DNA from 2 places in the Comamonas sp. UBA7528 genome. Region 2 is predicted to be linked to the other one. Evidence: predicted binding sites of a transcription regulator. Region 2 holds the regulator's gene; the other holds the start of a gene.

Region 1 (5,811 bases), on a different contig from region 2:
GGTCCAGTGCGGTGTCCCAGTCTGTGGGCTGGGGCGCCTGCCCGCGCCCGGCGCGCAGCAGCGGCTGCAGCAGACGGGTCTGCCTGGCCAGCGCAGGGGCAGCGGTCAGGTGCAGCGTGCTGCCCTTGGTACACAGGCGCCCGTGGTTGGCGGGGTGCAGGGGGTCGCCGCGTACACCGGTGATCTGCGACCCTTTGGACTGGATGATCACACCGCAGCCGACGCCGCAGTACGGGCAGGTGGAACGGGTTTCGGCCATGGCGTGGGCTTTCCGGTGTGTGGGGCGGCGTGTGCAGCTGGACCTGTACACGCCGCCGTGCTTGAGAGTGGCTCTGTGTTCAGGCGGCGTTGCTGGCAGCCTGGCCGCAGCGGCGGGCCGGTCCGGCAATGGGGCGTGTCAGGTCGGTGGCCTTGGTGGCCAGCTCGGCCGCATCCATGAACACCTGGCCGTCGCGCACCTGCACGGCAAAAGCGGGGGTGCAGCCCTCGTCGGGCGCCGCGGCCTGGCCGTCGCACAGGCCAATGGTCCAGTTGTGCATCGGGCAGGCCACACTGCGGCCGAACACCATGCCCTGTGACAGCGGCCCCCCTTTGTGCGGGCAGCGGTCGAGCAGGGCGAAGATTTCGTCCTCTGCATTGCGGAACAAGGCCACGTCCAGCCCCTGGGGCCGGGCGACGCGGCGCGCGCCCAGCACGGGGATGTCGTGGACGGCGCAGATGGCTTGCCAGGTGGTCATTGCTATTCCTTTCGGATCTGCTGGTGTAGATGGGGGATTCATGAAGGCCTGCCGGGGCGGTGCATCACACGCTGGCGGTCTGGGTGGGGGCCGCCTGCGGTGACAGGGCCGGGAGGATGGGGATGACGCGCTGGAACTGGCGGGCATCCACATGGGCCTTGTCGAACTCGAACCAGGGGTCGGGTTCGCCATCCAGGGCGAACTGCAGCTGCTCCCACAGGGCTTTGCGGCCGGCGGCATCTTCCAGAATGCGTTGCTTCACGTAGTCCAGGCCCACGCGACTCACGTAGTGCACGGTGCGCTCCAGGTACCAGCCTTCCAGGCGGTAGAGCTGCATGAAGGCGCCCGTGTACTCCAGCACCTCTTCGGCCGTTCTGAGCTTGGTGAAGAAATGCGCCACCTCGGTCTTGATGCCGCCGTTGCCGGCGATGTGCATCTCCCAGCCGCTGTCCACACCGATGATGCCCACATCCTTGATGCCCGATTCCGCACAGTTGCGCGGGCAGCCGCTGACGGCGAACTTCACCTTGTGCGGCGCATACATGCGCCACATGGCCCGCTCCAGGTCCTTGCCTAGCTGGGTGCTGTCCTGCGTGCCCATGCGGCACCATTCGCTGCCCACGCAGGTCTTGACGGTGCGCAGCGCCTTGGCATAGGCGTGGCCGCTGGGCATGCCGATGTCGTTCCACACCGCCTGCAGATCTTCCTTCTTGACGCCCAGCAGGTCGATTCGCTGGCCGCCTGTGACCTTGACCGTAGGAATCTGGTATTTGTCCACCGCATCGGCAATGCGGCGGAGCTCGTCGGCCGTGGTTTCGCCGCCCCACATGCGCGGAATCACGCTGTAGGTACCGTCTTTCTGGATGTTGGCGTGGCTGCGCTCATTGATGGCGCGGCTTTGCGGGTCGTCCTGCGCCTGCTTGGGCCAGGTGCTGATCAGGTAGTAGTTCACGGCCGGGCGGCAGGTGGCACAACCATTGGGCGTGCGCCATTCCATGAAGCGGAAGACCGCATCCGTGGTCAGCAGGTGATGCTGGGTGATGGCGTCGCGCACCGCCTGGTGGCCGTGGTCGGTGCAGCCGCACACGGCTTTGCTCTTGGGCGTGCTGGAATAGTCGCCGCCGGCGGTGAACATGATGATCTGTTCCACCAGCCCGGTGCAGGAGCCGCAGCTGGCACTGGCCTTGGTGTGCTTGCGCACCTCGTCCAGCGTGAATAGGCCTTTGTCCTTGATCGCCTTGCAGATGGCGCCCTTGGTCACGCCGTTGCAGCCGCAGACCTCGTCGCTGTCGGCCATGGCCGATGCCTTGCTGTGGCCTTCGTGACCGGTGTCGCCGATGTTCGACTCTCCAAACATCAGCCGATCGCGGATGTCGGCGACCGAGCGGCCTTCGCGCAGCAGCTTGAAGTACCAGCTGCCATCCACGGTGTCCCCATACAGGCAGGCGCCCACCAGCTTGTCGCCCTGGATCACCAGCTTCTTGTAGACGCCGCCGCCGGGGGCATAGGGGTCGCGCAGCACGATTTCCTCGGTATCCGCACCGCCCTGGAAGTTGCCTGCCGAAAACAGGTCGATACCGGTGACCTTGAGCTTGGTGGAGGTGAGCGAGCCTTGATAGCGCCCGATGCCCCATTCGGCCAGGTGGTTGGCCAGCACCTTGCCCTGCTCGAACAGCGGGGCGACCAGACCGTAGGCCACGCCCCGGTGGGCGGCGCATTCGCCGACCGCGTAGATGCGCGGGTCGGTCACGGTCTGCAGCGTGTCGCTGACCACAATGCCGCGGTCCACATGCAGGTGCATGCGCTGGGCCAGGGCGGTGTTGGGGCGGATGCCCACGGCCATGACCACCAGGTCAGCCGGGACTTCGCTGCCATCCTTGAAGCGCACGGCGCGCACGCGGCCGGTGTCGTTGGCCAGCAGCTCCTGGGTCTGGGCCTGCATCAGGAACTGCATGCCCCGCTCGGACAGCGACTGCTGCAGCATGCGGCCGGCCACATCGTCGAGCTGGCGCTCCATCAGCCATTCACTGGCATGCACCACCGTCACCTGCATGCCGCGCTTCATCAAGCCGTTGGCCGCTTCCAGTCCCAGCAGGCCGCCACCGATGACCACGGCATGGCGATACCGGGCAGCCGCGTCGATCATGGCCTGGGTGTCCGCGATGTCGCGGTAGGCCAGCACGCCCTGCAGATCATGGCCGGGCAGCGGCAGGATGAAGGGGTTGGAGCCGGTAGCCAGCACCAGGCGGTCATAAGGAGCGCTGATGGTGTTGCCCGCCGCATCCACACCATGCACCACGCGGCGCACCCGGTCCACCTCGGTCACCGTGCAGCCGGTGTGCAGGTGGATGCCGTGTTCCTGGTACCAGGCCCAGTCGTTCAGCACGATTTCATCGAGCGTCTGTTCGCCAGCCAGTACGGGCGAGAGCAGTATGCGGTTGTAGTTGGGATGGGGCTCGGCGCCGAAGACCGTGATCTGATACAGATCCGGTGCAATCTTCAGCAGCTCTTCCAGCGCGCGCACACCGGCCATGCCGTTGCCTACCAGAACCAGTTGGGATTTTTTCATCGTGCCCCCGTGGGTGGTTGCTTCATTCCAGGTTCGAAAACAAAAAAGGCGTCCTTTCCGGGCAGCGGGGTGCTGCGGGGAAAAGACGCCTTTGTCTTGTGCGACCTTCTGTGCGCCATTGCATAGCAGGTCTGCGGGCCAACGGTGGCCTTGTCCATTTCAAGCAGGTTCTGTGCCAGCTGGCGCCAGGAACCTGCCAGGCAGCGGGTGCTTCACCCGGTGTTGCAACGCACCGTGGTGGTGCGTTCAGCGTGTGCCGTGGACCACCGCAGTGCACGCCTGCGGCGCCCTGTGTCTGCGGACGGGTCAGGCCGCTTTTTCTACATGGCCCTGGCGGGTATAGAGAAAATCGATCACCGCCTTGCGGCAGTGCTGGTAGTCCCGGTCTTCGGCCAGTGCCACGCGGTTGCGCGGGCGTGCCAGCGGCACCTTCAGCACCTCGCCAATGGTGGCAGCGGGGCCGTTGGTGAGCATCACGATCTGGTCGGACAGCAGCACCGCCTCGTCCACATCATGGGTCACCATGACCACGGTGCTACGGGTGCGGGCCACGATGTCCAGCAACTCGTCCTGCAATTTTGCGCGGGTGAGGGCGTCCAGTGCCCCAAAAGGTTCGTCCATCAGCAGCACCTGGGGTTCCATGGACAGTGCCCGGGCAATGCCCACGCGCTGCTTCATGCCGCCGGAAATCTCGCCCGGCCGCTTGTGCGCCGCGTGGCTCAGTCCCACCAGTTCCAGCGCGGCCGCAGTGCGGGCCTGGAGCTGGGCCTTGGTTTCCTGTTTTCCGAACACTCGCTCCACGGCCAGATGGACGTTGGCATGGCAGGTCAGCCAGGGCAGCAGCGAATGGTTCTGGAACACCACGGCGCGCTCGGGACCTGGGCCTTTGATTTCCTTGTTGGCGCACAGCAGGTTGCCGGCGGTGGGCGTGGTCAGCCCGGCAATCAGGTTCAGCAAGGTGGATTTGCCGCAGCCAGAGTGGCCGATCAGGCTCACGAACTCGCCCCTGGCAATGTTCAGGTTGATGTCGCGCAGCGCAGGGAACAGCCCTTTGGTCGTGGTGAAGGTCTGCTCCACGCCCTGGATCTGGATGAACTTGGTGGAGAGCGACGGGTTGTGCAGGGTGGGGTGGTTCATGCTTTCACCTCTTCAAACGTAAAGGCCGAAGCCAGTTTCACCAGCGCCCACTCCAGCAGCAGGCCCACGATGCCGATCACAAAGATGGCGATGATGATGTTCTTGACGTTCAGGTTGTTCCACTCGTCCCAGACCCAGAAGCCGATGCCCACGCCGCCAGTCAGCATTTCGGCGGCCACGATGACCAGCCAGGCCGTGCCTACGGCGAGGCGCACACCGGTCAGCAGATAGGGGAGCACCGAGGGAAACAAGATGGTGGTGGCGATCTTCCATTCGCTCAGGTTCAGCACGCGGGCCACGTTCATGTAGTCCTGGGGGACGCGCTGCACGCCCACCGCGGTGTTGATGACCATTGGCCAGATGGAACAGATGAAGATGGTCCAGATGGCAGCGGGGTTGGCACCTTTGAAGACCAACAGACCAATTGGCAGCCAGGCCAGCGGCGAGACCGGGCGCAGCAGGCTGATCAGCGGGTTGCACATGCGGGACAGAAAGCGGAAGCGCCCGATCACAAAGCCCAGCGGAATCCCCACCAGCGCCGCCAGCCCGAAGCCCAGGCCCACGCGCTGCAGCGAGGCCAGCACGTTCCAGCCCACCCCCTGGTCATTCGGGCCGTTGCGATAGAACGGGTCACTGAAGACTTCGACCGCCTGCTGCCAGGTTTCCAGCGGGCCGGGAATGGCCTGGCCTGTGCCTCCCGACACCAGCGACCACAGGCCCACCAGCAGGGCCAGGCCCATGACGGGAGGCAGCACGGTCTGCGCCAGTGCCGTCAACTGCTGGCGCAGGCGTGAAGGTGGGGCCGGCGTGGCGCTGGCGGCAGGGGGATTGGCCCCGGCAGCGGTGCCTGTATTTGCCGTGGCAGAGGAGCCGTGGGTAGCGTCGTTGGCGGCCACGGCAGCGATGGCGCCCTGGGGCGGCGCTGCATCACCGCGCGGTGAATGAAAAATGGCACTGACCATGGTGCTTCTCCTGAAAAATCAATGAAGGGGGCAGTGGCTCAGGCCTTGACCTTGAAGCTGTCGGCGTACTTGGCGGGTCCTTGCCGTCCCACACCACGCCGTCGATCAGCTTGCTGCTGCGCATGCTGTCCTTGGGCACGTTCACCTTCAGCTGCGTGGCGGCCTGGCTGTACAGGTCGATGCGGTTGATCTGCTTGGCCACGGCCAGGTAATCAGGGTGGCTCTTGAGCAGGCCCCAGCGCTTGTGCTGGGTCAGGAACCACATGCCATCGCTGAGGTAGGGGTAGTTCACCGCGCCGTCGGCAAAGAACTTCATGTGATTCGGGTCGTCCCAGGTCTTGCCCAGGCCGTTCTGGTAGCGGCCCAGGATGCGCTGGTTGATGGCGTCCACACTGGTGTTCACATA
Region 2 (5,811 bases):
GCGCTGCAGCGCATCGCCGCCGCGCAGCTGGATGGTGTCGGCCACCCCCGCGCGCTCGGCATTGCGCTGGGCAAAGTCCACCATCCGGAAGGCAATGTCGGAGCCGTAAATGCCCACGGGCGATTCCGGCAGGATGGCGCTTTCCGCTTCATCCAGCATGGCTTCCCAGACATGGCGCTGGAACGGCACCAGCTTCTCGAACGCAAAGCGGCGCAGGATGCCGGCAGGGATCTTTCGTGCAATCTGCGCGGCCTCGATCACCAAAGTGCCGCTGCCGCAGCAGGGGTCGTACAGCGGCTGGGGGTGTTCGCCATGCGGGTTCCAGCCACTGGCGGCCAGCATCGCGGCGGCCAGGGTTTCCTTCAGCGGGGCGTCGCCTTTGTCTTCGCGCCAGCCGCGCTTGAACAGCGCCTCGCCCGAGGTGTCGATGTAGATGGTGGCGCCGTCGGTGGTCAGGTGCAGGTGCACGCGCACATCGGGGTGGTGCGTCTCCACGCTGGGGCGCACGCCGTGGCGCTTCGCGCGGAAGCGGTCGGCAATGGCGTCCTTCACGCGCAAGGCGGCAAAGTTCAGGCTGGTCAGCGGGCTGTGCTGGGACGTGACTTCGATCTTGAACGTCTCTTTGGGCGAGAACCAGATCTCCCAGGCCACCTCGCTGGCCGCGCGGTACAGATCGTTCTCGTTGCGGTACATGCTGTGCGACAGCTCGATCAGCACGCGCTGCGCCAGCCGGCTGTGCAGGTTGAGCAGCATGGCGTCACGCCACATGCCGCGCAGCATCACGCCGCCCCGGCCCACCAGCAGGTCTTGCCCGCTGGCGCCAGTGATGGAATGGACCTCGTCGGCCAAAAGGCCCTCGACGCCGGCGGCGCAGGGCAAAAACAGGTGCAATTGGTTCATAGCAAGCCGCCAAGGATACGCGAGACACCCCAGCCACGGCGCGCAGTGGAGTTCTGCCCCCTCTGCGGAGGCCCACGCTCCCCTGCTGGCCTCTCGGACACTCCGTTCCGCCTGGATTTGCGTACGATGCGGGCATGTCTACGCATTTCCTGACCTCTGTCCCGGCGCTGGCCCGTGTCCGCCTGCTGCTGGCAGCTTCGGCCCTGGCCCTGCTCAGCGCCTGCCAGTCCGCGCCCAGCCGGCCTGCAGCCCCTGCCACCGCCGACCAGGCCGTGCCCGCTGCGGCACCGGCGCCCGTCATGGCCGAACCTCAGCCAGTGGACGAAGTCCCGGCGGAACCCATTCTGGGCAAGCGCACCGACAGCCATGGCTGCAAGCCGTCCACCGGCCACGCCTGGTGCGAGCGCACCAAGAGCTGCGAGCGCCCCTGGGAGCTGGCCCTGCAACGCGGCTTTGAAAACACCCCGGCAGGCTGGCACGCCTACTGCGACGGCAGCACCCGCTGAGCACTGCGCGCACGCAGCTCCGCACGGGGTCTGGCGCGCCCGTCCCTGCGTCGCCTACTGCACATGCAACGGGCTGGCCGCGCCACCGGCCAGGGCTTCGACCTGGGTGCGCTGCGGTATGGACGGCTGTGCGCCCACCTGGCCCATGCACAGGCTGGCAGCACGTATGCCCCATTGCACGGCATCGGCCAGGGCATGGCCTTCGGCCAGGCGGGTGACCAGCGCCCCCAGAAAGCTGTCGCCCGCACCCGTGGTGTCCAGCACCGGCAGCGCCAGCGCGGGATGGGTGCTGACACGCCCTCCGCACACGGCCACCGCGCCCTGGGCTCCCAGCGTGACCACCACCTGGGACACGCCCCGCGCCAGCAGGCGCTGTGCGGCATCGGCCGCCGCGGCCGGGCTGTCCACCGCCTGATCGCTGTAGGCACCGGCCTCGACCTCATTAACCACCAGGGTGTGGACCAGGGGCCACCAGGCCTCGGGCACCTCGCGCACCGGCGAGGGATTGAAGACCACGCGACAGCCAGCGCTGCGTGCCGCCTCCAGCACCTGCTCCAGCACGCTGTCGGCGGTTTCACGCTGCAGCAGCACGAAATCGGCCTGGGCCAGCACATTCAGCAGCACCTCGTCCGGCAGCTCCAGTAGCACATTGGCACCGGGCACCACGCAGACCCGGTTCTGGCCATTGCCCTCCACCAGCACCATGGCCGCACCGGTGGACACGCCATCCAGCACCTGCACATGGTCCATCTCCACGCCGGCGTCGTGCAGCGCCAGCCGCAGGCTGTTGCCATGGTGGTCACGCCCCACGCAGCCGAACAGCGTGACCTGGGCGCCGTGGCGTGCGCAGGCCACTGCCTGGTTGCCGCCTTTGCCGCCGGGCAGGTAGCGCAGGCTGTGGGCCATCACGGTTTCCCCGGCGTGGGGCACGCGTTCCAGGTGCAGCACCGCATCCATGTGCAGGCTGCCCACGACGGCGATGCGGGCCACGCTGTGCGGGTGATCGGGTTCGGGCTGCGCCGACAGCAGCTTGCGGGGCAGCGCGGAGGAAGAAAGCGGGGCAACCATGGGAGTCTCCTTTGCTGCCAACGGCCGTGGCATGTGCGGAATGAACCAAGGATGGCTGCACGATACCTCCAACTGCCGGCGCTGCCCAGCCGGTTTGCACGCATCCGGGGGCTTGCGGCAGCGCAGCATGCCCGCAGGCGCCCCGCCTCCGCACGGGCCCAGTCCGGGCTTACAGCGTCTTGCGCAGATTGGCCGGCGCGATCTTCAGCGCCTCACGGTATTTGGCCACGGTACGGCGGGCGCACTCGATGCCCTGCTCCTTGAGCATCTCAGCGATCTGGCTGTCCGACAGCGGCTTCTTGGCGTTCTCGGCCGAGACAAACTGCTTGATCAGCGCCCGCACCGCCGTGCTGGAGGCATTGCCGCCGGTTTCCGTGCCCAGCCCGGAGCCGAAGAAATACTTGAGCTCGAAGGTGCCGTGCGGCGTGGCCATGTACTTGGCGGTGGTCACCCGGCTGATGGTGGATTCGTGCAGACCCAGCTCGTCGGCGATGTCGCGCAGCACCAGCGGGCGCATGGCCAGCTCGCCGTGCACGAAGAAGTTCTTCTGCCGCTCCACGATGGCACGCGACACCCGCAAGATGGTGTCGAAGCGCTGCTGCACGTTCTTGATGAACCAGCGCGCTTCCTGCAGGCGCTGCTGCAGACCGGCATGGCCTTCGCTGCCCTTGTGGCCGCGCAGCGCACCGGCATACACATCGTGCACGCGCAGACGCGGCAGCACGTCGGGGTTGAGCTGCACGTTGAACTGGGGCGTGCCTTCGCTGGCGCGGCGGCCGGCGCGGGTGACGATCACGTCCGGCACGATGATGTTGCGCTCCACATTGACAAAGCGCCGGCCGGGCCGAGGCTCCAGCCGGGCGATCAGTGCCATGGCCGTGCGCGTGCGCTCTTCGCTGCTGCCGGTGGCCTGCATCAGGCGGCGCACATCGCGCCGTGCCAGCAGGTCCAGCGGCTGGGCACAGATGGCCAGCGCCGTCTCCACCACACTGGCCTCGGCCTCACCGCGCTGCAGCAAATGGTTCAGCTGCAGCTGCAGGCATTCCGCCAAGCCCTGGGCGCCCACGCCCACCGGCTCCAGGCTGTGCAGCAGCCGCAGTGCCACGGTGAAGCGGTGCACCAATTCGTCGAGCTGCTCCGGGTCGTCCGTGCCGGCCAAGCCCTCGGCCAGGGACTGCAGCGACTCTTCGAGGTAACCGTCGTCGTTCAGGTTCTCGATCAGGAAACGCAGCACATAACGGTCCAGCTCGGACAGGTGCAGCGACAGCGACTGGCGCAGCAGGTGGTCGGTCAGCGATTCATGTGCGCGGGCCAGGTCCAGGGCGCTGACTTCGTCACCATCGCCGCCCTGGGCGTTGCGCGCCGGGGCATCGCCGCCCCATTCGCTGTCATCGGGACGCAGTTCGCTGGTGCCGTCGCCCTCCCAGTCGGGGGCATCGTATTCCGCGCTGCCGGGGCCTTCCGCACTGTCGGCGGGCGCCTCCGCAGCCCCTGCCGTCAGCGCACCATCGGCGGCATAGTCATCGCCCTGCGCCGGCGTGTCCGACTGGGACAGGCCGAAGTCTTCACGGGGGGCATCGTCGCTGTCGACTTCCAGAAACGGGTTGTCGTCGAGCATCTGCTCGACTTCCTGCGCCAGCTCCAGCGTGGACAGCTGCAGCAAGCGGATCGACTGCTGCAATTGCGGCGTCAGCGCCAAATGCTGCGACACCCGCAGTGACAAACCAGGCTTCAACGCGACGCTCCCTCTCTGTGATCTTGTGTGTGTGTCGTGGCGGCGGAAGTGGCGGGCTACATCCTGAAATGTTCGCCCAGGTAGACCCGCCGGACGTCGGCGTTCTCCACAATCTCTTCCGGTGTGCCCTGCGCCAGCACATGGCCGTCGCTGATGATGAAGGCGTGGTCGCAGATGCCCAGCGTCTCGCGCACGTTGTGGTCGGTGATCAGCACCCCGATACCGCGCTCCTTGAGGAAGCCGATGATGCGCTGGATCTCGATCACCGCGATGGGGTCGATACCCGCAAACGGCTCGTCCAGCAGGATGAAGCGCGGCTGCGTGGCCAGGGCCCGGGCGATTTCCACGCGGCGGCGCTCGCCACCCGACAGCGCAATCGCCGGCGAGGAGCGCAGGTGGTCCACGCGCAGCTCCTTGAGCAGATCGGTCAGGCGCCGCTCCACCTCGGCCTTGGTCAGGGGCTTGCCCTGTTCGTCCTGCTGCAGCTCCAGCACGGCGCGCACATTGTCTTCCACGCTGAGCTTGCGGAAGATCGAGGCTTCCTGCGGCAGATAGGACAGGCCCAGGCGCGAACGCTGGTGGATGGGCATGTTCGCCACCGAATGGCCGTCGATGTAGATGTCGCCGGCATCGCTGCGCACCAGGCCCACAATCATGTAGAACGAGGTGGTCTTGCCCGCGCCATTGGGGCCGAGCAGGCCCACCACTTCGCCTTTCTGCACGGCCAGGGACACGTCCTTGACCACCTTGCGGCTGCCATAGGACTTGGCCAGATGGTGCACTTCCAGGCGGCTGCTGGCGCCTGGGGCGGTCGGGGTGTCGGAAGAGCGGGTCACGGGTTGCGCAATTTCATGGTGTCCGAAGGCTTGAGCGGCTGCGCACTCGGCGCCACCGGGGCCTGCGGGGGCTGGGTCTTGGGCGCCAGCACGGCGCGCACGCGGCCGCCGGAGCCGGCGGCAGCTTCCTCGCTGCCCGGCGTGGCGCGGCGGTTGCCGTCCACGGTGAACACATCGGTCAGGTTGTTGTAGGTGATGATGTTGCCGGTGATGTCGTCACTCAGCGTGGCGCCGGTGTAGCGGCGCAGCTGGCCCCGCTGGATCAAGCGCACATCGTCCTTCTTGCCGTCGTATTCGATGATTTCGCCTTCGCCTTCCACGTACTCTTCGGGTGCGCCGGGCTGGGTGTCGCGCTTCTGGCGGAAGAACGCGCGCTTGCCGGGGGCCGCCCAGACCTTGCCGAACTGGTAACCCTCGGCGTCCTGGCGCACTTCCAGCTTGGCGCCGCGCAGCACGATGGTGCCCTTGGTCAGCACCACATTGCCCGTGAACGTGCTGACCTGCTGCAGCTCGTCATGGTGCAGCGCATCGGCTTCGATGTTCATGGGCTTGTTGCGATCGGCCTTTTCGGCCTGTGCCGTGCCCATGGCAGCTGCCAGGACCGTCAGCGCGAGTATCGGGAGGAGTTTGCGTGTCATGTGAGAAGGCATGAATCTTGCAGCCATTGTAGGGCACTGGTTTTCCCCAGGGCTGCCCTGTGGGCGACTCGCAGGGAAATCGACACAAAAAAGCCCGCTGTCCAGCGGGCTGTGTGCAGGGCGCTCAG

The links. The regulator sigma-54, encoded in region 2, starts transcription at its own class of promoters, with help from an activator protein. The targets are predictions, from matches to a motif close to TGGCANGNAANCTGCTTT.
Region 1: a site for sigma-54 is predicted at 3,467-3,484, ahead of nirB (nitrite reductase large subunit NirB). Genes of this name have one in related genera too.

Annotation. Positions count from the first base shown of each region.
Region 1 is NZ_DLMU01000009.1:13,559-19,369, reverse strand. Features, by position in the region: gene B3349_RS11285 (nitrate reductase) at 1-259, opposite strand, end outside; gene nirD (nitrite reductase small subunit NirD) at 339-737, opposite strand; gene nirB (nitrite reductase large subunit NirB) at 802-3,306, opposite strand; gene B3349_RS11270 (ABC transporter ATP-binding protein) at 3,613-4,443, opposite strand; gene ntrB (nitrate ABC transporter permease) at 4,440-5,405, opposite strand; partial or broken gene B3349_RS11260 (ABC transporter substrate-binding protein) at 5,444-5,811, opposite strand, start outside.
Region 2 is NZ_DLMU01000010.1:382,455-388,265, forward strand. Features, by position in the region: gene B3349_RS14745 (THUMP domain-containing class I SAM-dependent RNA methyltransferase) at 1-900, opposite strand, end outside; gene B3349_RS14750 (hypothetical protein) at 1,035-1,406, shown strand; gene B3349_RS14755 (ribokinase) at 1,461-2,474, opposite strand; gene B3349_RS14760 (RNA polymerase factor sigma-54) at 2,644-4,209, opposite strand; gene lptB (LPS export ABC transporter ATP-binding protein) at 4,266-5,045, opposite strand; gene lptA (lipopolysaccharide transport periplasmic protein LptA) at 5,042-5,683, opposite strand.